Regions from separate parts of the Streptomyces sp. NPDC088254 genome, predicted to be linked through region 1. Evidence: riboswitches for the same ligand, from Rfam matches in the RefSeq annotation. Region 1 holds a riboswitch; each other region holds the start of a gene.
The links. A riboswitch is a leader RNA that binds a small molecule or an ion and turns the genes downstream of it on or off. The one in region 1 is predicted to bind cobalamin.
Positions count from the first base shown of each region.

Region 2: it holds a riboswitch for cobalamin, as region 1 does, so the genes downstream of both, ACIOC0_RS03355 (CbtB-domain containing protein) here and ACIOC0_RS11005 (ABC transporter substrate-binding protein) in region 1, are expected to answer to the same signal.
Region 3: it holds a riboswitch for cobalamin, as region 1 does, so the genes downstream of both, ACIOC0_RS21455 (ABC transporter substrate-binding protein) here and ACIOC0_RS11005 (ABC transporter substrate-binding protein) in region 1, are expected to answer to the same signal.
Region 4: it holds a riboswitch for cobalamin, as region 1 does, so the genes downstream of both, ACIOC0_RS03330 (CoA-acylating methylmalonate-semialdehyde dehydrogenase) here and ACIOC0_RS11005 (ABC transporter substrate-binding protein) in region 1, are expected to answer to the same signal.

Region 1 covers NZ_JBIURQ010000003.1:98,640-106,002, reverse strand. Annotated here, with positions in the region: partial or broken gene ACIOC0_RS11020 (ATP-binding cassette domain-containing protein) at 1-105, shown strand, start outside; gene metE (5-methyltetrahydropteroyltriglutamate--homocysteine S-methyltransferase) at 170-2,488, opposite strand; cobalamin riboswitch at 2,654-2,879, opposite strand; partial or broken gene ACIOC0_RS11010 (3-hydroxyacyl-CoA dehydrogenase family protein) at 3,080-3,286, opposite strand; cobalamin riboswitch at 3,375-3,552, shown strand; gene ACIOC0_RS11005 (ABC transporter substrate-binding protein) at 3,606-4,658, shown strand; gene ACIOC0_RS11000 (FecCD family ABC transporter permease) at 4,655-5,668, shown strand; gene ACIOC0_RS10995 (ABC transporter ATP-binding protein) at 5,665-6,486, shown strand; partial or broken gene ACIOC0_RS10990 ((2Fe-2S) ferredoxin domain-containing protein) at 6,467-6,634, shown strand; gene ACIOC0_RS10985 (hypothetical protein) at 6,640-6,876, opposite strand; gene ACIOC0_RS10980 (protein kinase) at 6,958-7,363, opposite strand, start outside.
Region 2 covers NZ_JBIURQ010000001.1:728,468-735,432, reverse strand. Annotated here, with positions in the region: gene metE (5-methyltetrahydropteroyltriglutamate--homocysteine S-methyltransferase) at 139-2,457, shown strand; gene ACIOC0_RS03370 (histidine phosphatase family protein) at 2,632-3,213, shown strand; gene ACIOC0_RS03365 (hypothetical protein) at 3,231-3,569, opposite strand; gene ACIOC0_RS03360 (CbtA family protein) at 3,716-4,468, opposite strand; gene ACIOC0_RS03355 (CbtB-domain containing protein) at 4,490-4,711, opposite strand; cobalamin riboswitch at 4,748-4,892, opposite strand; gene ACIOC0_RS03350 (enoyl-CoA hydratase) at 4,969-5,760, opposite strand; gene mmsB (3-hydroxyisobutyrate dehydrogenase) at 5,757-6,770, opposite strand; partial or broken gene ACIOC0_RS03340 (enoyl-CoA hydratase/isomerase family protein) at 6,701-6,965, opposite strand, start outside.
Region 3 covers NZ_JBIURQ010000007.1:168,746-176,108, forward strand. Annotated here, with positions in the region: gene ACIOC0_RS21440 ((2Fe-2S)-binding protein) at 1-3, opposite strand, end outside; gene ACIOC0_RS21445 (ABC transporter ATP-binding protein) at 1-1,067, opposite strand, end outside; gene ACIOC0_RS21450 (FecCD family ABC transporter permease) at 1,064-2,167, opposite strand; gene ACIOC0_RS21455 (ABC transporter substrate-binding protein) at 2,164-3,399, opposite strand; cobalamin riboswitch at 3,626-3,812, opposite strand; gene ACIOC0_RS21460 (YnfA family protein) at 4,388-4,723, opposite strand; gene ACIOC0_RS21465 (hypothetical protein) at 4,735-4,929, opposite strand; gene ACIOC0_RS21470 (MerR family transcriptional regulator) at 5,014-5,469, opposite strand; gene ACIOC0_RS21475 (DoxX family protein) at 5,812-6,159, opposite strand; gene ACIOC0_RS21480 (acetoacetate--CoA ligase) at 6,156-7,363, opposite strand, start outside.
Region 4 covers NZ_JBIURQ010000001.1:720,096-727,458, reverse strand. Annotated here, with positions in the region: gene ACIOC0_RS03335 (acyl-CoA dehydrogenase family protein) at 1-897, opposite strand, end outside; gene ACIOC0_RS03330 (CoA-acylating methylmalonate-semialdehyde dehydrogenase) at 905-2,428, opposite strand; cobalamin riboswitch at 2,655-2,840, opposite strand; gene ACIOC0_RS03325 (ECF transporter S component) at 2,891-3,661, opposite strand; gene ACIOC0_RS03320 (ABC transporter ATP-binding protein) at 3,712-5,361, opposite strand; gene ACIOC0_RS03315 (energy-coupling factor transporter transmembrane component T) at 5,358-6,527, opposite strand; gene ACIOC0_RS03310 (hypothetical protein) at 6,524-7,363, opposite strand, start outside.

The DNA of each region.
Region 1 (7,363 bases):
CGCGGCCTGCGCCTGTCCGGAGGCCGGCGCCAACGCCTCGCCATCGCCCGCGCCCTGCTCGCCGACGCCCCTCTGCCCATCCTCGACGAGGCCACCTCCAGCGTGTCTCCGATGCCGGGGCCGGGGAAGGACGCCGAGTGCGTCCTTCCCCGGCCGGTGGGGCGTGCGGTCAGGACGAGGAGAGTTCCTCGCGGACCGTGCGGGCGGCGGTGACCAGGTGTTCCAGCGAGACGCGGGTCTCGGGCCAGCCGCGGGTCTTCAGGCCGCAGTCGGGGTTGACCCACAGCCGCTCGGCGGGAATGGCCTTGAGCCCGGTGCGCAGCAGCCCGGCGGCCTCCTCCGTGCTCGGGACACGCGGCGAGTGGATGTCGTACACGCCCGGTCCCGCCTCGCGCGGGTAGCCGTGGGCGGCGAGTTCGCGGGCGACCTGCATGTGGGAGCGGGCGGCTTCCAGGCTGATGACGTCGGCGTCGAGGTCGTCGATGGCCTGGACGATGTCGCCGAACTCGGCGTAGCACATGTGGGTGTGGATCTGTGTGGCCGGCCGTACGCCGCTCGTGGTGAGCCGGAACGCCTCGGTCGCCCAGGCCAGGTAGGCAGGGCGGTCGGTGGCCCGCAGGGGGAGCGTCTCGCGCAGGGCGGGTTCGTCGACCTGGATGACCGAAGTCCCGGCCGCTTCAAGGTCGTCGACCTCGTCGCGCAGCGCGAGGGCGACCTGACGGGCGGTGTCGCCGAGGGGCTGGTCGTCGCGGACGAAGGACCAGGCGAGCATCGTGACCGGGCCGGTGAGCATGCCCTTGACCGGTCGTGAGGTGAGGGACTGGGCGTACGTCGTCCAGCGGACCGTCATCGGCTCGGGGCGGGAGATGTCGCCGGCCAGGATCGGCGGGCGGACGTAACGGGTGCCGTAGGACTGGACCCAGCCGTGCTGCGTGGCGAGGTAGCCGGTGAGCTGCTCGGCGAAGTACTGAACCATGTCGTTGCGTTCGGGCTCGCCGTGCACCAGGACGTCCAGGCCGGTCTTCTCCTGGAAGGAGATGACCTCGCCGATCTCCGCCTTGATGCGCTCCTCGTAGCCCGCCGTGTCGATCCGGCCCGCCCTCAAGTCCGCGCGGGCGGCACGCAGTTCACCGGTCTGCGGGAAGGAGCCGATGGTCGTTGTCGGCAGCAGCGGCAGTCCGAGGTGCGCGCGCTGCGCGGTGGCTCGTTCGGGGTAGGGCTGGGAGCGGCGGGCGTCGGCGTCCGTGACTGCGGCGGTCCGGGCCCGTACGGCGGGGTCGTGCGTGATCGGCGAGGTCGCGCGGGAGGCCAGATCGGCCCGGTTGGCGGCGAGTTCGCCGGCGATCGCGCCTGTGCCCTGCGCGAGGCCCGTGGCGAGGGTGACGATCTCGCTCGTCTTCTGGCGGGCGAAGGCGAGCCAGCGAAGGATCTGCGGGTCGATGTCGCGTTCCGCGGCGGCGTCGATCGGGACGTGGAGCAGGGAGCAGGAGGCGGCCACGTCGACCCGGTCGGCCAGCCCGAGCAGGGTGCCGAGGGTGGACAGGGACTTGGTGAGGTCGTTGACCCAGATGTTGCGGCCGTTGACCACGCCTGCGACCAGCCGCTTGCCCGGCAGTCCGCCCACGGAGGCGAGATCGCCGAGATTGGCGGAGGCGCCCTCGGTGAAGTCCAGGGCCAGCCCCTCCACCGGAGCCTTCGCCAGCACCGGCAGGGCGTCGCCGAGCCGGTCGAAGTAGGAGGCGACCAGCAGCTTGGGCCGGTCGGTGAGGGCGCCGAGATCGCGGTAGGCGCGGGTGGCGGCGTTCAGCTCGGCCGGGGTGCGGTCCTGGACGAGCGCGGGCTCGTCCAGCTGCACCCACTCGGCACCGGCCGCGCGCAGGTCGGCGAGGACTTCGGCGTAGACCGGGAGCAGGCGGTCGAGGAGCGTGAGCGGCTCGAAGTCGGCGGGGACGCCGGGGGCGGGCTTGGCCAGCAGGAGATAGGTGACCGGACCGACCACGACGGGCCTGGCCGTGAGGCCCAGAGCGAGGGCTTCCTTCAGCTCGGCGACCTGCTTGGTCGTGTCGGCAATGAAGACGGTGTCCGGGCCGAGTTCGGGGACCAGGTAGTGGTAGTTGGTGTCGAACCACTTGGTCATCTCCAGCGGTGCGACGTCCTGGGTGCCGCGGGCCATGGCGAAGTAGCCGTCGAGGGCGTCGGCGTCGACGGCGGCCCGGTGGCGGGTGGGGATCGCACCCACCATGACGCTGGTGTCCAGGACGTGGTCGTAGTACGAGAAGTCGCCGGTCGGGACCTCGTGGATGCCGGCGTCGGCGAGCTGCCGCCAGTTGCTGCGGCGCAGCTCGGCGGCGGTGTCCTGGAGCGCGTTGGCGGTGACGCGGCCCTTCCAGTAGCCCTCGATCGCCTTCTTCAGTTCCCGGCTCTGTCCCTGGCGGGGGTAGCCGTACACGGTGGCCCGGGCTGCCGCGGCTGCGGACTTGGTGGTCACGGAGATCTCCTTCGCGAGACGAATCCCTGAGATCCCGGCGACGGGACGCGAGCGCGAAGGGGTGACGGAACCGGGCGGAGGCGACCTTGCGCTGCACAGCGCGGTCGTGCGCTCGGTATGTACGCCGACCCGCCCACGAGGTCACCGGGATGTCCGCGTACGAGTGGTTCGCACACGGGCAGTGGCAGGTCTTCGGACTTGCGGGCACGCCCTCCTGGTCCGGAGGACACCTACTGGCCGTCGCTTCCCAGACCCTGTACCTCGGATCCAGTGCGTATGACGGCGGTCGTTCCCGCTCACCGCTGCGGGGCAGTCCCGGATTCCCACCGGGTTCCCTCTTGCGACGCATCCCGCCTGGCGGACGGGGCGAACCAGCTGCACCAGTCAGCGTAAGGGGCTGGCTACGCGTCCGGAGGGCCGTGTCCATCATTCGAATGGTGAGCTGGTGCACGCGGGTGACGGGTGTGAAACGGGCCGAGGGCGGGAAACGTCGCGCACGCGTCTCCCACCCCTTCCCCCGCCCCGCGCCGCGCGGCACCCTCACCCCGCGGCGGCGGTCGCGGGCCCCTCAGCCCGCGTCGTACCAGGCCCTCAGTCCTGGTCGTAGATGCGGAACCCCCGGCCGGTCTTACGGCCGAGGAGACCGGCCTCCACCATTCGCTGGAGCAGCGGCGGCGGGGCGTAGAGCGGCTCGCGGAACTCGTCGTAGAGGGACTGGGCGATCGAGGCGACGGTGTCCAGGCCGATCAGGTCCGCGAGCCGGAGCGGGCCCATGGGGTGGGCGCAGCCCAGTTCCACTGGAAGCGGTAGCCCAGCGCCCCGAGAACACCAGCACCTTTGTTCCCTACCCCGTGACCGAGCGCACGATCTGACCGTACGACGGGCTTGATAGCCTCGACGGGCCAGTCGAGCCACACCCGAGGCCAGGGAATCCGGTGCGAATCCGGAACTGACGCGCAGCGGTGAGGGGGACGGGCGGGGCACGCACGCCACTGGGAGACCGGGAAGGCGCCCCGGCCGGACGAACCCGAGTCCGAAGACCTGCTGGCACCTCCGCGCCCCGGCGCGGGGGACACCCGTAGGCCAGGCTCCGCGAACGAGCCCCGACCCCCGAGGCATGCCCGTGCTCCGCACCCCCGCCCTCCTCCGTACCCCGGCCCTGCTTCTCACCTCCGCCCTGCTGCTCACCGCCTGCGGCTCCGCCGACGGCGACGACGCGAAGACCGAGAAGGCCGCGGCCACCGGCTACCCGGTCACCATCGACAACTGCGGGAACAAGGTCACCATGAAGTCGGCCCCGAAGCGGGCCGTCTCACTCAACCAGGGCACCACCGAGATCCTGCTCTCCCTGGGCCTGGCCGACCGCATGGCGGGCACGGCGACCTGGACCGACCCGGTGATGAAGGGCCTGGAGAAGGCCAACGCCACCGTGCCGCGCCTCGCCGACAACAACCCCTCCTTCGAGAAGGTCCTGGACGCCGAACCCGACTTCGTCACCGCCTCCTTCGTCTCCACCCTCGGCAAGGGCGGCGTCGCCACCCGCGAGCAGTTCGAGAAGCTGGGCGTGCCGACCTACGTCTCGCCGTCCGACTGCGCGGCGGGCAAGGACAACGACAGCGGCGGCGACGGATCGCGCTCCACACCCCTCACGCTCGACGCCGTGTACGGGGAGATACGCGACCTGGCACGGGCGTTCGGCGTCGAAAAGCGCGGCGAAGAGCTCGTCGCCTCGCTGAAGAAGAGGGTGAGCACAGCCGCTGCCGGACTGCACGCCTCAGACGTCTCCCTCATGTACTGGTTCGCCAACTCCCAGTCGCCCTACCTCGCCGGCTGCTGCGGTGCGCCCGGCGCCATCACCCGTGCCGTGGGCGCGAAGAACGCCTTCGCCGACACCCACGACGAATGGCCCCAGATCAACTGGGAGACCGTCGCCGACCGCGACCCGGACGTCATCGTCATCGGGGACCTGACCCGCAAGCAGCAGACCGCCGAAACCGCCAAGGCGAAGATCCGCTTCCTGGAGACGAACCCTGCCACCCGCAACCTCACCGCCGTGAAGAAGAAGCGGTACGTCCTGCTCAGCGGGCAGGCGATGAACCCATCCATTCGCACGATCGAGGGAATCGAGAAGGTCGCCGCCGGGCTGCGTGACTTCGGGCTCGCCAAGTGACTTTGCGCACAGCGCTGTTGACCGGCGGCGGACTGACCGCGCTGATCGCCTCGCTCGCTGTGGCCGTGACGATCGGCCCCGCCGACATCTCCACGGGGGACGTCTGGGCGTCCGTCGCGGCCCATCTCGGACTCGGCGAGAGCGAGTTGGCGCCGCTGCGGGACGGCATCGTGTGGAACCTGCGGATGCCGCGGACCCTGCTGGCCGCCGTGTGCGGGGCCGGACTCGCCGTGTGCGGCGCGGTCATGCAGTCGCTGCTGCGCAACCCGCTCGCCGACCCCTTCGTGCTCGGTGTCTCCTCCGGCGCCTCCACCGGCGCTGTCGCCGTGGTCGTGCTGGGCGTGGGCGGGGGAGCGGTGTCCCTGTCGGCGGGCGCCTTCCTCGGCGCGCTGCTCTCCTTCGCCCTCGTGCTGCTGCTCAGCCAGACCCTCGGAGCCAGCACCGACCGGGTCGTCCTGTCCGGCGTCGCGGCCATGCAGCTGTTCTCCGCGCTGACCTCGTTCACCGTGCTGACCTCCGCCGACGCCGAAACCACCCGGGGCGTGCTGTTCTGGCTCCTCGGCTCGCTCACCGGCGCCGACTGGGGACAGGTGCTGCTCTGCACCGCCGTCCTGGCTGCGGTGCTCGTCGTCTGCCTCGGGTACGCCCGTACGCTCGACGCGTTCTCCTTCGGGGACGATGCCGCCGCCGGACTCGGGGTCCGGGTCGCCCGTACCCGCCTGGTCCTGCTCTGCGCGACCGCCCTGCTCACCGCCGCCCTGGTCAGCTGCGCCGGCGCGATCGGCTTCGTCGGCCTGGTCCTGCCGCACGCCACCCGGGCCCTCACCGGATCCGGGCACGCCCGCCTGCTGCCGGTCACCGCGCTGACCGGCGCTGTCTTCCTGGTGTGGGTGGACACCCTGGCCCGTACCGTCCTCGACCCGCAGGAGGTCCCGGTGGGCGTGGTGACGTCCCTCATCGGCGTACCGGCGTTCGTGGCCGTGCTCTACCGAGGACGGAGAAGGACATGAGCAGCCTGCACGCGGACGACGTCGTACGGCGCCTGGGCGACAAGGTCGTCGTCGACGGCGTCACGCTCGCCCTGCACCCCGGCGAGACCGTCGGCCTGCTCGGCCCCAACGGCTCAGGAAAATCAACGTTGTTGAGGCTGCTGGCCGGGGTCCTCGCCCCTACCTCCGGAGTCGTGACCCTGGACGGGCGCCCGCTCGCCGAGGTCGGCCGCCGTGCCACCGCCCGCCGTGTCGCCACGGTCGAGCAGCACGCCGACACCCAGACCGAGCTGACCGTCCGGGACGTCGGCGCCCTCGGCCGCATCCCGTACCGCCGCGCCTGGACGCCCCCGACCACGGCCGACGCGGAAGCCGTCACCGAGGCCCTCGCGCGCACCGGACTGGCCGACCGCTCCGGTCAGTCCTGGCACACTCTCTCCGGCGGCGAACGCCAGCGCACCCAGATCGCCCGCGCTCTCGCCCAGCAACCCCGCGAACTCCTCCTCGACGAGCCCACCAACCACCTCGACATCCAGCACCAGCTCGACCTCCTGGAACTGATCGCCGGCCTGCCGGTCACCACGGTGATCGCCCTGCACGACCTCAACCTCGCCGCCATGTACTGCGACCGCCTGCTCGTCCTGCGCGACGGCCGCGCCGTCACGCAGGGCACCCCGGCCGAGGTTCTCACCCCCGCCCTCATCGAGCAGGTCTACGGCGTCCGTGCCCAGGTGACCCACGACCCCGGCCACCCCGTGATCCGCTTCCTGCGCCCAGCCGTCCGGGACGGATCTCCCCTGGAGAGGAGTGCGACGAGCGATGCCTCGACAACGCCCTGAAGCAGTCGGAACGGAGCGCACAGCCGCCGAACCGGCACCGTGCCGCGTCGTCGTCTGCCGGGACTGCTGCTGCGGAACCTCGAAAGTCACCGGCGTGGACCACGACCGGCAACTCGCGCGCCTGGCCGAGGAGATACCCGTACGCGTCGGAATTCAGCGAACAGCGGGACGGAAAACGCGGACCAGGCGCACCACCCTGGCAGTCGGCGGCTCGTCGTTGGAGAGGCGCCCGGGGATCGAAACCTGCTGGCCCTCGACAGCGACCGAGAACGAGGCATGCGGCTGGAGCCGAGAATCAGGCATCACCGCCAGAACTGCCTCGGCATCGCTTGCAAGCTCGGCTGGGAACGCCGTGATCAACGGATTGCTGCGGTCGGACAGCGGCTGCACGAGCCGAGCACAGGCGGATGCCTCGTCCAGGTAGCTGGCATTAATGGCCCCACCCCCGCCCAACCCGGCGAAGGTATGCGGTCACAGCCCGGCTGGAGCCACCAGCGCAACCATAATGGCCGTCAGGAGGAAGAGCGCCACTCCTCCATGAAGAGCCATGGCGGCAGTCGTCTTGATCTTGACGGCCGTGCTCCATGGTCTGCGATGCCGAAACGCCGCCGAGCATGACGTCCACAGCCCCGGCAACGCGACGATGAGAGCCCCGAGGGCCCCGGGGGCCGCCAGCCAGGCCGCATCGCTCTGGGCTCCTAGCAGCCATGCGAGCAGGCAGGCTGCCTGGGCGATGAGTAGCCGGCGGGCGCGTGATAGCCGACCGCGGGGGACGGCGGTCGGCGGGGGCTGAGGCGGTCGCGGAGGCACGTAGGGGGCCTGTCGCGTCCGGGCCGTGGGGGCGGGCTGGTGCAGCGCCGCGCGCATCGATTCCGCG
Region 2 (6,965 bases), on a different contig from region 1:
CTCGAGGGCGGGTCGGCGACATACCAGGCGGAGGACCGCGCCGCGCCGCGCGCGTCGTACCCGTCCGGTTCCGTCACCCCTTCGCGCTCTCGTCCCGTCCCCGGGATCTCAGGGATTCATCTCGCGAAGGAGATCTCCGTGACCACCAAGCCCGCAGCCGCGGCAGCACGGGCCACCGTGTACGGCTACCCCCGCCAGGGACAGCACCGGGAACTGAAGAAGGCGATCGAGGGCTACTGGAACGGCCGCGTCAACGTCGGCGCCCTCCACGCCACCGCCGCCGATCTGCGCCGCGCGAACTGGCGGCAGCTCGCCGAAGCCGGCATCGACGAAGTGCCCACCGGCGACTTCTCGTACTACGACCACGTCCTGGACACCACCGTCATGGTCGGCGCCATCCCCGCCCGCCACCGGGACGCGGTCGCCGCCGACCCGCTCGACGGCTACTTCGCCATGGCCCGCGGCTCCCAGAACGTCGCGCCACTGGAGATGACCAAGTGGTTCGACACCAACTACCACTACCTGGTCCCCGAACTCGGCCCCGACACCGTGTTCGCCGCCGATGCGACCAAGCAGGTCGCCGAGCTGAAGGAGGCCCTGGCCCTGGGCCTCACCGCCCGCCCCGTGCTGGTCGGTCCGGTCACCTATCTCCTGCTGGCCAAGCCCGCACCCGGCGTACCAGCCGACTTCCAGCCGCTCACCCTGCTGGACCGCCTGCTGCCGGTGTACGCCGAGATCCTCGCCGACCTGCGGGCCGAGGGCGCGGAGTGGGTCCAGCTGGACGAGCCAGCCCTCGTCCAGGACCGCACCCCGGCCGAACTCAACGCGGCCGGCCGCGCCTACCGCGACCTCGGCCTCCTCACCGACCGGCCCAAGCTGCTGGTCGCCTCCTACTTCGACCGGCTCGGCGAGGCTCTGCCGGTACTCGCCAAAGCCCCGGTCGAGGGCCTGGCGCTGGACTTCACCGAGGCCGCCGCCGCCAACCTGGACGACCTCGCCGCCGTCGGCGGCCTGCCAGGCAAACGGCTGGTCGCCGGCGTCGTCAACGGCCGCAACATCTGGGTCAACGACCTGTCCAAGTCCCTGTCCACCCTGGGCACCCTGCTGGGGCTGGCCGAACACGTCGACGTCTCCGCATCCTGCTCCCTGCTGCACGTCCCCCTCGACGCCACCGCGGAACGGGACATCGAGCCGCAGATCCTGCGCTGGCTCGCCTTCGCCCGGCAGAAGACGCGCGAGGTCGTCACCCTCGCCAGGGGCCTCGCCCAGGGCACCGGCACGATCACCGCCGAACTGGCCGCCAACCGCGCCGACCTGGCCTCCCGGGCAGGCTCGCCCATCACCCACGACCCGGCCGTGCGCTCCCGTGCCGCCGCGGTCACCGAGGCCGACGTCCGCCGCGCCCAGCCCTACGCCGAACGCGCCGCGGCCCAGCGCGCCCACCTCCGCCTGCCCCTCCTCCCGACCACGACCATCGGGTCCTTCCCGCAGACGGACGAACTGCGCATGGCGAGGGCCGACCTGCGTGCCGGCCGCCTGAACACGGCCGGTTACGAGGAACGGATCAAGGCCGAGATCCATGAGGTGATCTCCTTCCAGGAGAAGACCGGCCTGGACGTCCTCGTACATGGCGAGGCCGAACGCAACGACATGGTCCAGTACTTCGCCGAGCAGCTCACCGGCTACCTCGCCACGCAGCACGGCTGGGTCCAGTCCTACGGCACCCGCTACGTCCGCCCGCCGATCCTCGCCGGCGACATCTTCCGCCCCGAGCCGATGACCGTGCGCTGGACGACGTACGCCCAGTCCCTCACCGACCGGCCGGTCAAGGGCATGCTCACCGGCCCGGTCACCATGCTCGCCTGGTCCTTCGTCCGCGACGACCAGCCCCTCGCCGACACCGCCCGCCAGGTCGCCCTCGCCCTGCGCGACGAGGTCAATGATCTGGAGGCGGCGGGCACCTCGGTGATCCAGGTGGACGAGCCGGCACTGCGCGAGACCCTGCCGCTGCGCGCCGCCGGCCGTCCGGCCTACCTGGAGTGGGCGACGGAAGCCTTCCGGCTGACGACCGGCGGGGTGCGCCCGGACACGCAGATCCACACCCACATGTGCTACGCCGAGTTCGGTGACATCGTCCGGGCCATCGACGACCTCGACGCCGACGTCATCAGTCTGGAGGCCGCCCGCTCCCACATGCAGGTCGCCCGCGAGCTCGCCGCGCACGGCTACCCGCGCGAGGCCGGGCCCGGTGTCTACGACATCCACTCCCCCCGCGTCCCGAGCGCCGAGGAGGCCGCCGACCTGCTGCGCACGGGGCTGAAGGCCATTCCCGCCGAACGGCTCTGGGTCAACCCGGACTGCGGTCTGAAGACCCGAGGCTGGCCCGAGACCCGCGCCTCCCTGGAGAACCTGGTCGCCGCCGCCCGCACCGTCCGCGGGGAGTTGCCGGACGCGTGACCTGACCGGACACTTCACTGGGCCGGGGTGCCATGTGCGCCCCGGCCCTGATGGCTCCGCCACGCAGGGACGCCGGCAGCCGCGTATCCCTACTCGGCCGTGGGCACCGCCCACTGCTCCGGTCCCGCGTGGTGGACACCCACGACCCATGACATCGAGAGCAGGAGCAGCCGCGTGACCAGCCGCGTCACCTTCGTCTCACCCGCCACGAGCCCATCACTGCGGAGGGCGCGGTTCTACGACGGGGACTCGATCGACGACAGCGGCGCGGCCCGCGCCCGTGAGGCCGCCGGGTCACTGCCCGTGGCGGCGCGTGTGGTGGTGTCCCCGAGTGTGCGCTGTCGGGAGACGGCGACTGCGCTCGGCCTCGACGGCGTGGAGACGCCGGAGCTGGACGGACTGGATGTGGGCCGCTGGCGAGGCCGCACACTGGAGGCGGTGGCGGCTGCCGAGCCGGAAGCCGTGGCCCTCTGGCTCACCGACCCGGGGAGCGCACCGCACGGGGGTGAGTCCGTACGAGTCCTGTGCGGGAAAGTCGGGCGGTGGCTGGAGGAAGCGGCGGCTGTCGAGGGTCGTGTGCTCGCTGTGGTCGAGCCGGAGGTGGTGCGGGCGGCGATCACCCAAGCGTTGGACGTACCCGCCGCTGTCTTCTGGCGCCTCGATGTGCCACCCCTTACGGTGACCGAGCTCAGCGGCCGGGCCGGGCGCTGGAATCTGCGGCTCGGGCGTCCCTTGGGCGAGCCGGACGTCAACTAGGACTCGGTCACCAGTGTTCAGGACGCCGGATCCCGGTGACGGCGTAGCAACGCCGCCAGCTCGCAGCGCAGGCAGGAACCAGCGGCGCTCGTCTGGGCGGACGGACTTTCGGCACAGGGCGTCGACGATGTGTGGACCTGCCCGCTGCAGTCCTCCCCCTGTGAGGCGATCAGTGCTTCCAGGTCGTGGAGCAGCCGTTCGGTGCGTTTGGCCTGCTGGGCGAGGACTCGTACCCGGGCGCTCTGGCCGCCGATCTGCCGTCGGCTGGCGATCAGTTGGTCGAATTCCTCCCGGGTGAGGGCGACCGCGTCACGGCCGCCGAGGGTAATGTGGCGCGGCTGGGGGGTTTTGGCCACTCGGTTCCTCCGCTCATCGGCCGGGTGGTCCGCGTCGGGTCGGGCTGAACATCGAGTCGTAGTCGCTCTTCCGTCGGACTCGGTGTCCGGAGAACGCCAGAGGGCCCCCGGATGGTTCCGAAGGGCCCTCTGTTGTCCGGAAGGAATCAGTGCGCGGCCGGAACCGCGCGGCCGCTCGTGGCCGTCGCCGGCTTGGGGTTCAGCAGGCGTTCCGCCAGTTCACCGAAGAGCAGGCCGAAGCCGGCCCACAGGGCGGACTGGATGGCCAGTGCGGACAGCCGGAACCGCCACAGCAGGGCGGCCGGGAAGTCCTGCGGCACCTCGTTGATGACGGGCAGGAACTCGTAGGCCAGACCGATGACGACGGCGAAGGCGGCCACCGCGACGACTGTCGCCCACCAGGTGCCCAGGCTGGGCGCCAGGCGCTTGCCCAGGATGGTGGCGGCGACCGCGAGAAGAACGCTGAGCAGCATCATCAGGAAGTACAGCGTGGTCCGCTTGCTGATGGTGTCGGGGTCGCCGACCGACGGCGGGTTCGCCGGGTACTTGAGGAAGGGCACGACGTAGACGGCGAGCAGTGCGCAGCCGGACAGCAGCAGCGCGGTCGCCCGCGGGCTGAAGCGGCCCACGCGGCCCAGGGCGAAGCAGTACGCGAGCGCAGCGATGCCGCCGAAGGCGACCCCGTAGACGAGGACGCCCGTGGCGAGGCCGGCGGTGGACTGCAGGGAGCGGGAGACGACTTCCATCTCGTGCTCGTGGGAGTGGGCGTCCTCGAAGGCGATCGCCTTGTCGACGCTCGGCTCACCGAGGAGATAGGCGACAACCAGGGCGAGCACACCGGCGACAAGGCCGGCGAGCATGCCCCGCACGAGGAGGTTTCTTACCGTTGCGGAGTTCATGGGTGTGCGGCGTCCCTCGTGTCAGTGGCAGGGGAAGCCGAGCAGGTGGCGGGCGTCGTGCACCCACTCGTGGACGTCGGTGCCGTTGAACACGGAGGTGGCGCCCTGCTCGGCGCCGACGAAGTAGAGCAGGACCAGCATCAGGACGCCGAAGAAGACCGCCCAGGGCGCTATCGCCTTCAGCGGCAGCGTGGCGGGAACGGCGGGAGTGGTGGCTGTCGGCTGGGCGACGGTCTGCGCCATGGCAGAACCTCCTCTGGGAGTTCGCGTCCCATCTCGGTGGTGCACAGGACGACGGCCACGGGTCTGACTCACGCGACGCCCCGAAGGGGGTCCCGCATACAGTGGCGCGACCGTGCCGGATTCCCACCGGCTTCCGTCTCGCCGTCGTCGATATCGGACAGACCGTACCGCGTGGCGCGGGCATGGCCAAGACCGCGTCCGTCCGGCGTGATCTTCCTCTCCCACCGGACGGACGGTACGGGCACGGGCTTCGTGGTTCAGCGGTGACGGAATACCGGTGGCCGTTTGCCGACGAATGCTCCCATGCCTTCCTTCTGGTCTGCGGTCGCGAACATGGCGTGGAACAGACGGCGTTCGAAGCGGACGCCTTCCGTGAGGGTGGTCTCGAAAGCCCGCCCGACCGCTTCCTTCGCCATCATCGCGACCGGCAGCGACATGCCGGCGACCGTCTCGGCGACGGCCAGGGCTTCGCCGAGCAGGTCGTCGGCGGGGACCACACGGGAGACCAGTCCGGCTCGCTCGGCTTCGGTCGCGTCCATGGTGCGCCCGGTCAGGCACAGCTCCATGGCCTTGGCCTTGCCGACAGCACGGGTCAGGCGCTGGGAGCCGCCGATGCCGGGAATCACCCCCAGTTTGATCTCGGGCTGGCCGAAGACGGCCGTGTCGGCGGCGAGCAGGATGTCGCAGAGCATGGCGAGCTCGCAGCCCCCTCCCAGGGCGTATCCGGCGACGGCGGCCACGGTCGGCGTGCGCAACTCTCCGATGCGGTCCCAGGCAGCGAACCAGTCGGCCAGGTACATGTCCATGTATCCCTGGGGCTGCATCTCCTTGATGTCGGCGCCAGCCGCGAACGCCTTCGCCGAACCGGTGATCACGATGCAGCCACAGCCCGGGTCCCGGTCGAGGGCTTCGGTCGCCGCGACGACTTCGTTCATGACCTGCAGGTTGAGGGCGTTGAGTGCCTTGGGCCGGTTCAGGGTGAGCAGGGCGGTTCGGCCCTTGCGCTCGACCAGGATCGTCTCGTATTCGGCGGCCGGTTCCATGGTCATCCCTCAGCTCCGCTCTGGTCCCTGATCGTACGTACGATGCCGGAGAAGTCCTGCATGGCCCCGCCTCGCTCGGCATAGGCGGCGTACAACTCGGCTGCTCTCAGGCCCAGTTCCGCGTGTACTCCGCCGGCCTTGGCCGCGTCTGCCGCGAGTCCCAGGTCCTTGGCCATCAAAGAGGCGGCGAAGCCCGGACGGTAGTCCCGGTTGGCCGGGCTGGTCGGCACGGGCCCGGGAACGGGGCAGTTGACGCTGAGGGCCCAGCACTGCCCGGATGCCGTCGAGGCCACGTCGTACAGGGCCTGGTGCGACAGGCCGAGGCTCTCGCCGAGGACGAACGCCTCGCTGACGGCGATCATGGAGACGCCGAGGATCATGTTGTTGCAGATCTTGGCCGCCTGTCCGGCACCCGCACCGCCGCAGTGGACGGCCTTCTTGCCCATGGCTTCGAGCAGGGGAAGCGCCTCGGCGAACTCGGTCTCTCCCCCGCCGGCCATGAAAGTGAGGGTGGCCGCTTCGGCTCCCACCACTCCGCCGGAAACCGGTGCGTCCAGGGTTCGCATTCCGGCGGCTGCCGCGCGGTCGTGGGCGGTACGGGCGTCGGTGACGTCGATGGTGGAGCAGTCGACGAACAGGGTGCCGGGCCGGGCGGCGGGCAGAAGGGTGTCGTAGAGGTCCAGGACGTGGCGGCCCGCGGGAAGCATGGTGATGACCACGTCGGCGCCGTCGACCGCGGCGGCCGCCGACGGCGCGGGTTCCACGCCCGCCCGCGTGGCGCTGTTCACGGCCTCGGGCACGAGGTCATGACCGTGTACGCGGAGCCCGGCCTTCACCAGGTTGGCGGCCATCGGGGCGCCCATGTGCCCGAGGCCGATGAAAGCGACGGTACGGCTCACCAGGCCACCTCCGTGCTCCCGCCCGAACCGGTGAGTCCGAGTTCTCGCTCGCCGAGCGGAGCGAAGAAGTCTTCGACGTCGGCGTCGGTCACCTCCACCAAAGTGGCCGGCGACCAGTGCGGGTCGCGGTCCTTGTCGATGACCTGGGCGCGGATGCCCTCCACCAGGTCCGGGTGCCGGAGGGCGGCGCAGGAGACGCGGTACTCCTGGTCGAGGACTCGCTCCAGCGGGCCGAGGCGCCGGGCGCGGGACAGGGCGGTGAGGGTGACCTTGAGGGCGGTAGGCGACTTGGCGAGGAGGGTCTCGGCTGTC
Region 3 (7,363 bases), on a different contig from region 1:
CACGTCCGCACCGTCCGCGTCAACTCGTGGAAGCCGCAGACGCGGACGACCTGGCCGTCCGGTCCTGTGAGGGTGAGGCGGTCTGCTCCGTCCCAGCTCAGCCGGGGAGCTGCGGCCGAACTGCCCGGCCCGGCGACGGCCAGTCCTTCCCGGGCGAGGGCGCGTTCGAGGAGCGGGCGCACATCGATCGGCGCGTCCACCGTCACTGCGGCGCGTGCTGTGCGGCGCAGTCCGAAGGTGCCGGAGACCGGGTCGAATGCGAGGTGGTCGGCGTCGAAAGCCCCCGCGACGGCACCACTGCGGATCACGTCCTCGGGCGCCCCGGAGTGAACGCGGGATTCGCGGTCGACGAGCCAAACGGCGTCGGCCACCCGCAGGGCCAGTTCCAGGTCGTGGGTGCTGACCACGACGGTCAGTCCCTTGTTCCGGGCGAGGTCGCGCAGCAGTACGGTGAGACCCACTCGTGAGGGGACGTCGAGGAAGGCGGTCGGCTCGTCGAGAAGGACGACGTCGGGCTCCTGGGCGAGGGCGCGCGCGGTCAGGACGCGTTGACGTTCGCCGTCGGAGAGTTCGGCAGCCGGCCGTTCGGCCAGGTGTCCAGCGCCCACTGCTTCCAGCGACCACTCGACAACCGCGTCGTCCGCGGCCGTGAGGCGGCCGGTGAACCCGGTGTGCGGGTGGCGGCCGAGGCCGGCCAGTTCGCGTACGGACAGCAGCCCGGGGTCCACCCGGTCCGTGAGGACGACCGCCAGCCGACGGGCGAGCGCGGTCGGCGACGTCTGTGCGAGGTCGCAGCCGCCGATCCGGATCCGGCCGTCGAGCGGCGGTAGGAGCCCGCACAGGGTCCGCAGCAGCGTGGACTTGCCCGCGCCGTTGGGCCCGAGGAGTACGGTCAGCTCACCGGCCCGCGCCTGAAGGTCCAGTCCCGACAGCACGGACCGGCCGGCTGTGCGCCCGCGCGGTGACCGGGTGCGATAGCCGACAGCGAGCCCTTGGGTGGTGAGGCCGCCGTGGCGGCCCGGTACAGCGGCCGCGTCCGTGAGGGGTTCGGTCATCGTGTCGGTCACGAGGCCACTCCTTGTACGCCGCGACGGCTGCGGATCAGGAACGCGATGACGATGGGGGCGCCGAACAGTGAGGTGACGGCATTGAGCGGCAGCACGGAATCCGTTCCCGGGGGCTGGCTCAGCAGCGCGCACGCCAGCGCGAGGAACGCCCCGGCGAGCATCGACGCCGGGATCAGTGCCCGGTGGTCCGAGGTCCCCAGCGCCACCCGCGTCAGATGTGGGACGGCCAGGCCCAGGAAGGCGATCGGCCCGCAGAACGCTGTTGCCGCGCCCGCCAGCAGCGCTGTGCCGAACAGGGCGAGGTCGCGGCTGCGCCGCACGTTCAGGCCCATGGTGCGGGCGTAGTCCTCGCCGAGCAGCAGGGCGTTGAGGCGTTTGGCGGTCAGCAGCGCGGTCAGCAGGCCGGCGCCGACGACGGGCAGCATGACGTGGAGGTCGGGCCAGGTCGTGGCGCCGAAGCTGCCCAGGCCCCACACGACGAACTGCTGGGCGCGCTCGGGCCGGGCGTAGACAAGCATCACGCCGACCACCGCGGTGGCGGCCGAGCCGATCATGACTCCGATCACGAGCAGGGTGACGGCCGACCGCACCCATCGGGAGAGCAGCAGGACGAGGGCCAGGACGGCGGCGGCGCCGAGCGAGGCCGCGATGACGACGCCCACGCGCCCCAGCCCGGCCAGGTCGCCGGTGAAGCTGCCAGTGACGCCGCCTGTGCCGACCACCACGGCGGCCACACCCATGCTGGCGCCCGAACTCACCCCGAGGGAGAACGGGTCGGCCAGCGCGTTGCGGAACAGCGTCTGCATCTGTACGCCGGCCACCGCGAGGGCGGCACCGACTGCGGTTGCGGTCAGCGCGCGCGGCAGTCTGACCTGCTCGACGATCACGGTCCACCGCGGGTCCTCGGCGGTGCCGCCGAACAGGACCCGCACCACCTCCGCGACCGGCACAGGATGGGAGCCGGTCGCGACGGCGAGGATGAACAGTGTGGCGGTACCGGCCGCGAGGGCGAGGACGACGGCTAGGCGCCGTCGTCCCGGGCCTATCGCCCGCGGGACGTCCGAAGCGGGGGTCGCCTTGGTTGCCGGGTGTGTCGTCACGCCTTGGGCACCGGCTGGTAGAAGGTGAAGGTGTGGCCCTTCGCTTGGTCCGGGTGCATCAGCGCGAAGAGGTCGGCGAGTACCAGGTCCGGGCGCAGCACGCCGCGCTCGAAGTAGTCGTTGCCCCCTCCGGGGCCGAGCGCCTTCGTGTTCGTCCAGACCGCACCGCCGGACAGCGCCTTCAGCTGCCCGTACCGGCTGTCGGCCTTCACGGCGTCTGCGGTGGACTTCCACTGCTGGTCAGCGATCCATACCGGAGCCTGGCCGCCCTTGGCGTACACGGCCTCGAAGTTGAGCTGGAGGCCGCCGGTGCCCTCGTCGCCGGCCCACGGGTAGGTGCCGCCCGCGTCCTTGATCAGCTGGGCGGCGTAGCTACCGCCGGCGGGCATGGACCACGTGCCCTGGTACATCGTGCCGGGCAGGACCTCGACGGCCTTGCCTGCCTTGACCGCCTGCGCGCCCTTCTCTGCGACCTTCCGGTAATCGCCCTCGATGGTGTCGAACACCTCACCCGCACGCTTCTCCGCCCCGGTGAGCGCGGCCATCGCCTTGACCCACTCGGCACGCCCGAGCGGACTGGCCTCCAGCCACTCGGCGTTGGCGACCACGGCGATGCCCGCCTGACGCAGCTTCGGGTACTGAGGGTCGTCGGTGCCCTGGGTCATCAGCACGTCGGGCTTGGCGCCGATGACCGTCTCGGCGTTGAGCGTGCGGTCCTTGGCGTACTCGGTGACCTTGCCGGCCTTCACCCGCTCGATCACCTCGGCGGAGGAGATGGCCGTGGCGCTCGCGACACCGGTCAGCACGTCCAGGGTGCCGGTCTCGGTCAGCAGCGGCAGGTGGGTCGTCGAGGCGGAGTACAGGCTCTTGACGGGCACGGTGACCTGCTGTGCGGACGCCAGTTCGCCGGTCAGCTTCGGCTTCGGAGCACCGCACTTGACCAGTACGTACGACTCGGGCTTCCCCTTGGGGAAGGGCTCTTTGACGGTGAGGACCTGGTAGCTCTTTTCGTACCGGAGCGTGAAGTTCTCGGCGTGCTTCACCGTCGACTTGACCGGGAAGTAGTCCTTGGCCGGGTCGAAGTCCTTGATGCAGCCCTCGCCGGCGGCTTGGGCCTTGGCGTCGGCGGGTGGGCCGGAGTCGCCGCCGCACGCGGTCAGCGTGAAGGCGGCGGCGAGGAATGCCGCAGCGGCGACCTGACGGTGGCCGGGCATGGCGGAACGTACGGACACGGTGACTCCTGGTGGCGTGCGTAGGCAGTGCGCACCGGCATGGCGGGGCGCGTGGTGCGGCGCATGGGAAGGAACCCGCTGAGGGAGGAGGTCGTCAGAAGCTGAGAGAACCGACTCGTGCGTCAAGCCGGGCAGGCCGACTCCGAAGGGCCACAGGCAGCGCGAAGCTGCCACCACACATACGCAGGCACATGGGTGCCACCGCCTCTCCTGGGGAAATCCGCCCCGTACTTCGAGGTGCGACGGCGTGAGTCTCCTGACTCGGGATCACAGCTTCTCCGGCCTTCCCGCCCCGGACGGGGCGGTGGCCATGGGTGGAGTCGCTCCCCCTACACAGTGGCGGTACCGTGCCGGAATCTCACCGGCTTCCTCGTTCCGCCGTCGCTTGACGGACCGAAGCATCGCAGAACCGGCTACGGCCCCGCCAGACCCACTTTTGTGGGACCGGCCACAACTGCGAGGGGCAGCGTTGGGGGCGTCAGACGACGAACTGCCTTGGGGCGCGGCCTTACCGAGGAGGGGCGCGGCGCGTGCCCTCCGGAAGGCGAGCGGCGTGCAGCCGAAGACGGGCAGGGCCGGACCGCCGACCAGGTTCCTGAGGGCTCGTCCGCCGCGATCTCGGTCCGGACGCGGCGAGCGGCCTGAAGCCCATGCTGGCGTACACCGTCTTGGCTCCTGGACCTTCCAGTGCACTGGAAGGTCCGACGTGCTGACCACAGGCGGTGAGCTCGGAGGACAGCAGAGTGCGGATCACGTTGCTGACGCTTCCCGACTGCCCGAACGCCCCACTTGCCCGCGAGCGGGTGACCACTGCACCGGCCGGCCGCGACGTGCCGGTGGAGCGGATCGAAGTGCGCGACGAGGGCCAGGCTGATGGGGATTCCTGGAACGGCCAGGGTGCTCGCCTCCCCGCTGCGTCCGGAGTGCGACAGAGTGGGAAGTTGCACGGTGCGGCTCACGCTGTCGGGGTCCGGGTCCGTGGCGCGGGTCAGTGGCTGCGGGGCGCGTACATGATCACGGCCATGCCGGCGAGGCAGACCAGGGCGCCGACGACGTCGTACCGGTCGGGGCGGTAGCCGTCGGCGATCATGCCCCAGGCGATCGACCCGGCGACGAAGATCCCGCCGTACGCGGCGAGGATGCGGCCGAAGTTGTCGTCGGACTGGAAGGTGGCCACCACCCCGTACAGGCCCAGGGCGAGGACACCGGCGCCGATCCAGATCCAGCCCTTGTGCTCGCGGATGCCCTGCCACACCAGCCAAGCGCCACCGATCTCGAAGAGGGCGGCGACGACGAACAGGGCAACGGAACGAGCGACAGTCATACCGCCGGACCCTACCGGCGGCCCGCGCCCGCGATCTTCAGCGGGTCTCCGGACGCCTTGCAGCCGCACCCGCTCTCACCATCGGCCTTCGGCGCGCAGGAGCATGAGTGGCGGCGTCGGCCGAGCCACCGGGTCCCGGCGGCGAGCACGGCCAGCACGACGGCGGCGGGCACGGCCAGCACGACGGCGGCGGGCAGCCAGCCCACCACCACCCCCGCCCCGGCCCCGACAACACCCGCAAGGGCGGCCAGGCCCCCAGGGCCTTGGGGGCGCGGTGGGGGAGGGCGGGGTCAGCAGCAGGGGCCGGCATGGCGGTTCTCCTCGGCGAGGGCGGTGAAGGGGATGGGACAGCAGGTACTTCCGGCGCATACGGTCAGGTCGTCGCACCCGGCTTCGACCGCCGCTGCCGGGGCGGTGCGGATGGTGGTGAGGTCGGCGATCTTCGCGTCGACCTCGGCGAGCTTGGCAGCGGCCCGCTCCTGGAGCCTCGCGACGGGACGGCCGTGCCGGTGGCGGACGGTCCCCAGAAGCTCGGCGACCTCGTCCAGCGTGAACCCGAGGCGTTGGGCGGCCTTGATCACCCGCAGCGCGGTCACCGCGTCCTCGCCGTACAAGCGGTGGCCGCCGTCGCTGCGTTTCGGCTCGGCAAGCAGGCCCCGCCGCTCGTAGTAGCGCAGGGTCTGGATGTTCACCCCGGCCGCCTCGGCGACCTGACCACTGCGCTCGCCGACCGGCGGAAACGACATCAGGCCAGGGCTGCGGCAGCACCCGTGACGCTCATTTGACGCTCCGGGCGTCGGGGAGCCGACTGGCCGGACCTGAAAGCTGGCCCTGACCAGCACGTTCTTTCGCATCGGGCCGTGGTGACATCTTTCCGATGACGTCGCACGTGGACTTGCGACCGGACGCATGGAGTGATCTTCTGCGCCTTGGTCCGGCAGCGCCTGGCGCTCTGAATCGGTCCTGCCCGCTTCTGCGAAGGCTACGAGGGGAACGCCCGCCCTGCGGGATGCTCAGCACCCCATCGACGACGAGACCGCGCACCTGGGCCGGCGCGTGCAGCGCTTCCTCCGGCGCCCCCGGAGCGGTCAGAGGCCGGGGAGCAGCACGAGATACCAGGCGACCAGGGCCGCGCATGTCACCGCGGGGAGGAGCTTGGTCAGCCCGTCGCCCTTGCGTACGTGCGTGATCACGGCACCGGCGAGCAGGATCAGCAGCCCGAAGCCGGCCAGGCCGCCGCACAGCGGTACGACCGGGCCGAGGGCAACGCCTATGGCGCCCATCAGCTCCAGCCCGCCGATGACCCGGTAGGCCGCGGTGGTGAAGCCGGCGTGGGCGGCCAGCTCGGGCATCGGGCCCAGGGCCAGAACCTTGGCCGCGCCCAGCAAGGCGAAGATCAACGCGATGAGACAGGCCAGCGAGGCGGGGAGGATCACGGGACGTCCTTGGGGGTGTGCGGGCGGCGGGCATGGCGGCGTTCGGCCCCCAGGCCGGCGAAGTAGGCGATCAGGGCGGGGTTGTCGACCGCGGAGGGATTGAGGATCTGTTCGGCGGGGGCGCCCTGAAGGAGGCGCTTGACCGGGACCTCGAGCTTCTTGCCGGTCTTCGTGTGCGGGATGGCCGGCACGGCGAGGATCTCGTCGGGGACATGGCGGGGTGAGGCGCCGGTGCGGATCGCGTCGCGGATCTTCTCGCACAGGGACTCGTCCAGGACGGTCCCGTCGGCGAGGACCACGAAGAGCGGCATCCAGTAACCGCCGTCGGGTTCCTCCGCGCCGATGACGAGGGCCTCGGTGATCTCGGGGAGGCGTTCGACGATGTCGTGGATGTCGGCGCTGCCCAGGCGTACGCCGTTGCGGTTGAGCGTGGCGTCGGAGCGGCCGTGCACGATCACCGAGCCGTGGGAGGTGTGGGTGATCCAGTCGCCGTGCCGCCACACGCCCGGATAGGCGCTGAAGTAGGCGTCGCGATAGCGGCTGCCGTCAGGGTCGTTCCAGAAGTACAGCGGCATCGACGGCATCGGCCGCGTGACGACGAGTTCGCCGACCTGGTCGATGACCGGCAGACCCGCGGCGTCGTACGCCGCGAGCGCCACGCCGAGGTTGGGAGCCGACAGCTCACCCGCCCACACCGGGGTGGTGGGGGCGCTGCCGGCGAAACCGGAGACGACGTCCGTGCCGCCGCTGGTGGAGGCCAGCTGGACGCCTGCGCCGACGTGGTCACGGACCCAGGGGTATGCGGAGGCGGGCAGGGCTGAGCCGGTGCAGCCGACGATGCGGATCGCCGACAGGTCGTGCACGGCGGGGTCGACGCCGAGCTTGGCCATGGCCAGCAGGTACTGGGGGCTGGTGCCGAAGACGGTGACCTTGTGGCGGGCCGCCAGCTCCCACAGGACGTCCGGGCGCGCCACCGGCGCGGGGCTGCCGTCGTAGGTGCAGGTGGCGGCACCGGTCAGCAGAGTGGAGACGACCAGGTTCCACATCATCCAGTGTGTGGTGGTGTACCACAGCAGGCGGTCACCGACGCCCAGGTCGCAGTGCAGGCCCAGGATCTTGAGGTGCTCCAGCAGAACGCCGCCGTGCCCGTGGACGATGCCCTTGGGCAGCCCGGTGGTGCCGGAGGAGAAGACGATCCACAGCG
Region 4 (7,363 bases), on a different contig from region 1:
CTGGACCAGGGCGCGGGCGGCGGCCAGCTCGGTCGCCATGTCGGCGAGGCGGAAGCGCAGCGCCTGCGCGTCGAGGAGCCGTGCGCCGAACGCCTCCCGGTCGGCGAGGTGGGCGAGGCTGCGGTCGAGGGCGCTGCGTGCGCCGCCGAGGGAGCAGGCGGCGATGCCGAGGCGACCGCCGTTCAGACCGCTCATGGCGATGCGGAAGCCCTCGCCCTCGCGCCCTAGGAGTCGATCGGCGGGCAGTCGTACGCCGTCCATGACGACCTGGCGGGTGGGCTGGGCGTTCCAGCCCATCTTTCGTTCGTTGGGGCCGAAGGTGAGCCCGGGGTCGTCCTTGTCGACGAGGAAGGCGGAGACGCCGTCAGGGCCGGTGCCGCCGGTGCGGGCCATGACCACGTACACCTGGGAGGCGCCCGCGCCGGAGATGAACTGCTTGACGCCGGTCAGGACGTAGTGGTCATCGTCACGGACGGCCCTGGTGGTCAGTGCTGCCGCGTCGGAGCCGGCGCCCGGTTCGGTCAGGCAGTAGCTGGCGAGGTCGTCCATGGCGCAGAGGCGGGGCAGCCACCGGTCGCGCTGGGCGTCGTCGCCGTAGCGGTCGATCATCCAGGCGACCATGTTGTGGATGGAGAGGTATCCGGCGATGGACGGGCAGCCGGAGGCGAGGGTCTCGAAGACGAGCACGCCGTCGCTGCGGGTGAGGCCGGAACCGCCCGACTCCTCGCGGACGTAGACGCCGCCCAGTCCGAGCCCGGCCGCCTTGCGCAGCACATCGACCGGGAAGTGCTTGTCGCGGTCCCAGTCCAGGGCGTGCGGCGCCAGATGGTCCTGGGCGAAGTCGAGCGTCGTCTCGACGAGGGCCTGCTGGTCCTCGGTGAGCAGGGTGATGGTCATACGGCACTCAGCCCATCGTGGGGATCGTGAAGCTCGCGCCCTCGCGCAGCCCGGCCGGCCAGCGGGAGGTGACAGTCTTGGTGCGGGTGTAGAAGCGGATCGCGTCCGGGCCGTGCTGGTTCAGGTCGCCGAAGCCGGAGCGCTTCCAGCCGCCGAAGGTGTGGTAGGCGACCGGCACCGGGATGGGCACGTTGACGCCGACCATGCCGGTGTTCACCCGCCGGGTGAAATCGCGGGCGGTGTCGCCGTCCCGGGTGAAGATGGCGACGCCGTTGCCGTAGAGGTGTTCGCTGGGCAGGCGCAGGGCCTCCTCGTAGTCGGCGGCACGCACGACCGACAGCACGGGGCCGAAGATCTCCTCCTGGTAGATGCGCATCGCCGGGGTGACCCGGTCGAACAGCGAGGCCCCAGCGAAGAAGCCGTTCTCGTGACCGGGCAGGCCGAAGTCCCTGCCGTCCACGACGAGTTCGGCGCCTTCCTCGACACCCAGGTCGATGTACTCGCGGACTCTGTCGACGGCGTCCCTGCCGACCAGCGGGCCGAAGTCGGCCTCGGGGTCGTCGCTGCGGCCGATCCGCAGCGCGCCGATGCGCTCCTTCAACCGGGCGACCAGCGCGTCGGCGGTGTCCTCGCCCACGGGCACGGCCACGGAGACGGCCATGCAGCGCTCGCCCGCCGAGCCGTACCCTGCGCCGATCAGGGCCTCCACCGCCTGGTCGAGGTCGGCGTCCGGCATCACGATCATGTGGTTCTTGGCGCCCCCGAAGCACTGGGCACGTTTGCCATGGGCCGCGGCGGTCGCGTAGACGTGCGCGGCGACGGGTGTGGATCCGACGAAGCCGAGGGCGGCGACGCGGGGATCTTCCAGGAGGGTGTCGACCGCTTCCCTGGCGCCGTTGACGACGTTGAGGACGCCGGCCGGCAGTCCCGCCTCCTGGAACAGTTCCGCCAGCCTGAGCGGGACGGAAGGGTCGCGCTCCGAGGGCTTGAGGATGAAGGCGTTGCCGCAGGCCAGTGCGGGCGCGGCCTTCCAGAGGGGAATCATCGCCGGGAAGTTGAACGGTGTGATGCCGGCGACGACTCCGAGCGGGGCGCGCAGGGAGTGGACGTCGATCCCGGTGCCGGCGTTGTCGGTGAACTCGCCCTTGAGTAGATGCGGGATGCCTGCCGCGAACTCCACCACCTCCAGGCCCCGTTGGATGTCGCCGTGCGCATCTGCGATGGTCTTGCCGTGCTCGGACGACAACAGCCGGGCGAGCGCGTCCTGCTCCTGTTCGACGAGACGCAGGAAGCGCAGCAGGACGCGGGCGCGGCGCTGCGGGTTCCACCCACCCCACTCAGGCTGCGCCTCGGCGGCGACGGTGATCGCCGCCTCGGTCTCGGCCCGGTCGGCCAGCGGCACGCGGGCCTGGACCCTACCGGTGTTGGGGTCGTACACGTCGCCGTAGGACCCCGAGGTTCCCGGGGTGTGCTTGCCACCAATGAAGTGGGTCAACTCACGTACGTCGGTGGAGTCGTTCGGACGGATCATGGGTGCCTGCTCTCGTCAGGTGCGGGTGATCCGGGATGGCGCGCCGAACCGGCACACAGGGACGCGGTGGCGTGCACGTGTGTGCGGGGGCAGCGCGAGAACGCGTATGGCGGGCGAACCGTCAGGCGGTGACGACAGGGATACGGCGTGAGGGACGCCGACGGCCGAGTCCGCGGGGGTCGTGAATACGCACCGGTGCCATGTGTGTCAGCTCCATCCTCGTGGACAACACGGAACATCCCACGGCCGGTATCCTGACTCCCGGATCAGCGCGCGCCGTCCGCCTTCCCGACATCCAGCTCGTCAGTGGCGTCCTGCTCGACGGCGTACTCCCCGGTCACAGTGGCGGGACCGTGCCGGAATCACACCGGCTTCCCTGCACCGCGGGCCTACCCCTCGAATATATAGTTGGACGTCCTAGTAAATCCACCCCCGCAGGGTGCGTTCCGGTGGTGTTCCCGGTCAGCGTGGGTCGGATTCGGCCGTCCGAGGGGTTGCAAAGCGCACCGGCGCCCGGAAGCGGGCCTTGCGCGCGGCGCGCCGGAAGGTGGTCAGCACCGCGGGGCCGGCCAGCAGCACGCACACGAAGTTCGTGACCGCCCGCCCGGTGTCCCAGCCCAGCGAGGTGGCCAGGTCGAACGCGACGTAGCGGTGCCACTGCTCGGTGAACGGCAGGCCCGGGAGGTAGGCGATCGAGCTGTTGGGGTCCAGGGAGAACGGCCAGAAGGAGAGGTTGAGGAGGAAGCCGAAGAGATAGCCGGAGAGTGAGCCATAGACGGCCAGCATCAGCACCTCGCGCCGACCGGTCGCCCTGGGGAGCAACCCGGCGAGCATCCCCACGAAGGCGCAGCCGAACATCTGGTAGGGCATCCACGGCCCGACCCCACCGGTGATGAGCGCGGAGGCGAACAGGGAAGTGCAGCCGAGCACGAAGCCGAAGCCGGGGCCGTAGACCCGTCCCGCCAGGACGAGGACGAAGAAGACCGTCTCGATTCCGGCGGTTCCGGCGCCCAGCGGACGCAGTGCGGCGTTGACGGCGGAGAGGACCCCGAGCATCGCGAGTGCCTTCGAGTCGATGCCGCCCTCGGCGATCTCCGACAGCACCACGCACAGGACGAGGGCCAGCAGGACACCGAAGATGAGCGGTGGTGCGTAGTTGGACCCGAACTTGCCCGGCGCGACCACGAACGGCCAGAAGAAGGCGACGAGCCCGAGGAAGGCTGCCATGGTCATGACGATGCCGACGCGCGGGGTCAGCCGGATGGCGGTGCCGACGCGTGTCCTCACGGGCGTGCCCCGTCGTGACCTTCGACCGCCAGCGCCCGCGCCACTTGTTCGACCGTCAGGAACAGCAGCGGAGACAAGATCTTGGCCGTCTGAGGGGCGAAGGTCGGGGAGGAGACGATGACTTCCGTGGTCGGGCCGTCAGCGACGACATCGCCCTCGGCCAAGACGACCACACGGTCGGCGGCACGCGCGGCGAACTCGACGTCATGGGTGGAGATGACCACGGCCCTGCCCTCGGCCGCCAAGGCGTCCACGATGCCGATCAGTGCCGTCTTGGCCTGGTAGTCCAGGCCGCGGGTCGGCTCGTCCAGGAGGACGACTCTCGGCGCGGCGGAGAGCTGGATGGCGAGGACGAGAGCGAGCTTCTGGCCTTCCGACAGGTCACGCGGATGGGTGGCGTCGTCGATGCCGGGCGCGAGCCGGTCCAGGAGGGCGCGCGCCTTCACGTCCGCGCCCGACTCGGCGTCCGCCTGGTCGAGTTCCTGCTTGACACTCTCCAGGTACAGCAGGTCGCTCGGAGTCTGCGGGACCAGGCCGACGAGCCGGCGGGCCTCGACGGCCGACGCGGCCCTGGGGTCCGTACCGCCACCGTGCTCACCTGCCACGCGTACGCTTCCCGCTCGCCGCGGCCCGGAACCCTGCAGGGCCCAGAGCAGCGACGACTTGCCGGATCCGTTGCGGCCCATGAGCGCGATGACCTCGCCCGCATGCAGGTCGAGGTCCACCTCGCGTACAGCGGCGACACCGCGGTAGGAGACCGTGACGCCGCGGGCGGCCAGCAGGCATGTCCGTTCGCCGTCCGGGACCGGCGGCCGGACCGAGACGGGCGTGTGATCGGCGAGCCTGGCCCGGAGGGGGGCGGCGGCCCGGCGGGCGTCGCGGATGGACAGGGGCAGCGGAGTCCAGTTCGCGGCCCGGCCCAGTTCCACGATCGGCGGTGCGATCGTGGACGTACGCAGGATCTCGGCGGGCAAGCCGACGCGGGCGTGGCCGTCGCCGGGCAGGTGGATGACGCGGTCCGCGTACTGAACGACGCGTTCGAGGCGGTGCTCGGCCATCAGGACGGTGACACCGAGGTCGTGGACGAGCCGGGTGACGGCGGCGAGGACCTCCTCCGCCGCGGTCGGGTCGAGCGCCGAGGTGGGTTCGTCCAGGACCAGAACGCGGGGGTGGGCGGTCAGCACCGAGCCGATGGCGACGCGCTGCTGCTGGCCGCCGGAGAGTTCGTGCAGGGCACGGTGGCGCAGGTCGGCGAGGCCGAGCAGGTCAAGGGTCTCCTCGACACGCTTGCGCATGGTGCCTGGAGGGATCGCCAACTGCTCCATCGCATAGGCCAGTTCCTCCTCGACGGTGTCCGTGACGAAGCCGTCGATGGGGTCCTGGCCGACCACGCCGACGACGTCGGCGAGCTCGCGGGGCGGGTGGTCGGCGGTGTCGCGGCCGTCGACGGTGACGCGGCCGTACAGGGTGCCGCCGGTGAAGTGCGGGACCAGCCCGTTGACGGCGCCGAGAAGCGTCGACTTGCCGACGCCCGTGTGTCCGACGACGAGGCAGAGTTCGCCCTCCTTCACTGTGAGGTCGACATCGCGCAGGGCGGGCCCCGCCGCGTCTTCGTACTGGACGGTGACCTGGTCGAACGTGATCACGAGGCTTCGGCTCTCTGGACGGGGCTGGGCGGAGGTGCGAGGAATCCGGCCGTGCCGGCCAGGAGGATCGCGGCGGTCGGCACGAGTGGCAGGCCGGGCCAGGTCAGTGGGTAGAAGGTCGGGTTGAGCTGGGCCGGGTCGTAGCCGAGGTTGCTGAAGAGCAGCACGGCGGAGACCACGCCGCTGCCCGCGACGGCCCACTCGGGCAGGCGCCATGGATCGGGGCGGTAAGTGGTGCGGGTGACGCGCCGGCCGCCGAGTCGCAGGCCCGCGACGCAGAGTACGGCTCCGGCGGACATCGCCGGCAGCCCGAGGAATGCGGGGGCGGTGGCATCCAGGAGCCCGTACGCCCCTGAGCACAGGCCGCACATGCCGAGCAGCATCAGCACTCCGGTGATGCGGCGGGAGCGGCGAGTCGCGGTGCCCGCCCGGCCGTATCCGCGCGAGTCCATGGCCGCGGCCAGCCGCAGGGAGCGTTCGAGGGCGTCCTCCAGGACGGGGATCACGATGCCGCGCAGCGCCTTCATCCCCTTGGTACGCCCCGCGCGCAACCTCCTTGCTCGCACGACGCGTTGGACGCTCTGCACGAGCTGTGGTGCCACGCTGATCGCGACGGTGACCGCGACGCCGAGCTCGTACAGGGCGCCGGGCAGCACGCGCAGCGCGCGCTTGGGGTTGGCGAGGGTGTTGGCGGCGCCGATGCAGCACAGCATGCAGGCCAGCCGCAGTCCGTCGGTGGCCGCCGACAGCAGTGCCTCCAGCGACACCGGGCCACCGATCTTGATGCCGGCGTACCAGTCGGGGGTGGGGATGTGCGGGAGCGAGAAGAGGAAGTGGTCGTGCGGGGTGATGCCCGTGGCGAACACGGCCCGGAAGGCGACGCGGATCGTCACGACCGTCAGCGCCAGGTAGAGATAGTACTTGAAGCCCCTAGCCCACGGGGCCTCGGTCCGTCGCGCAGTGACGACGTAGCCGAGGACCGCGAGCACCAGGAACAGCAGCAGCGGGTTGTTGGTCCGGCTGACGGCCGTGGCGAGGGCCAGGGCCCACACCCACCAGGCCACGGGGTGCAGGGTGCGCGGCAGGCGTCGGCCACCCCGGTCCGGCGCGGGTCCGGACGGGGCGGCCGAGGCTGCCTCGACGGTCGTACGAGCCACAGCGGTCACTCGGTACGACGGCGTCGGCGTGCTACGAAGGCCGCGGCGCCGCCGATCAGGACGACGAGTCCGGCGCCGGTGGCGACGGGAACGAGGGAGCCGGAGTCGTGGCGGGCCTCGGCGGCCGGTTCGGCGTCGACCACCCTGGTGCCCGTGCTCGCCGCCGCCGCGGCCGGCCCGCTGCTGATGGCACTGGGCGTCGGAGAGGGCGTCGGGCCGGCGGTCTCGCCGGGCTTCGGCTTCTTCGGTTTCCTCGGCTTCGGCGACGCGGATGCCGGAGCTTCGGTGTTCCGCCGCTCGGGCGCCGGGCCGGTGTTCACGTCGGGCGGCAGCGGAGACGCCTTGTGCGTGGACGCGGGCTTGCCCGCGTCGCCCTGCGGCCTGGTGTTGTGGGCCCGCAACTGGTCGGGGGTGACCTTCGGCCGGCCCTCGGTGCCCTCGATGTTCGTGCCGCCGAAGATCCACAGGTCGACGCTGCCCGGCTTGGGCTTGTAGAGCATCGCGCCCAGCTGGCTGTACGTCCAGTCCCGGGCTCCCGGGTCGGCGTGCCAGTACGACCAGTAGGCGGAGGCGGGCGGCGTGAGCACGCAGTCGTCCTGCGCGGGGGTGGGGTACTGCTTGCCGCCCTTGTACCCGCTGTAGCCGATGCGGCAGATGAACGCCGGACCGTCGTGCCCGGTGCCCGTAGTGCGCCAGCCACCCTGGTTGAGCAGCTCGTAGCCGGTGGTCGGGGTCGTACCGCAGGAGCGCATGATCGGCCCACCCCAGTGACTGAAGTCGACCGCGAGGACCGCGCCGGAGGTGGTGGTGCAGCGGCCCATGGGCTGCGGGGCTGCGGAGGCAGG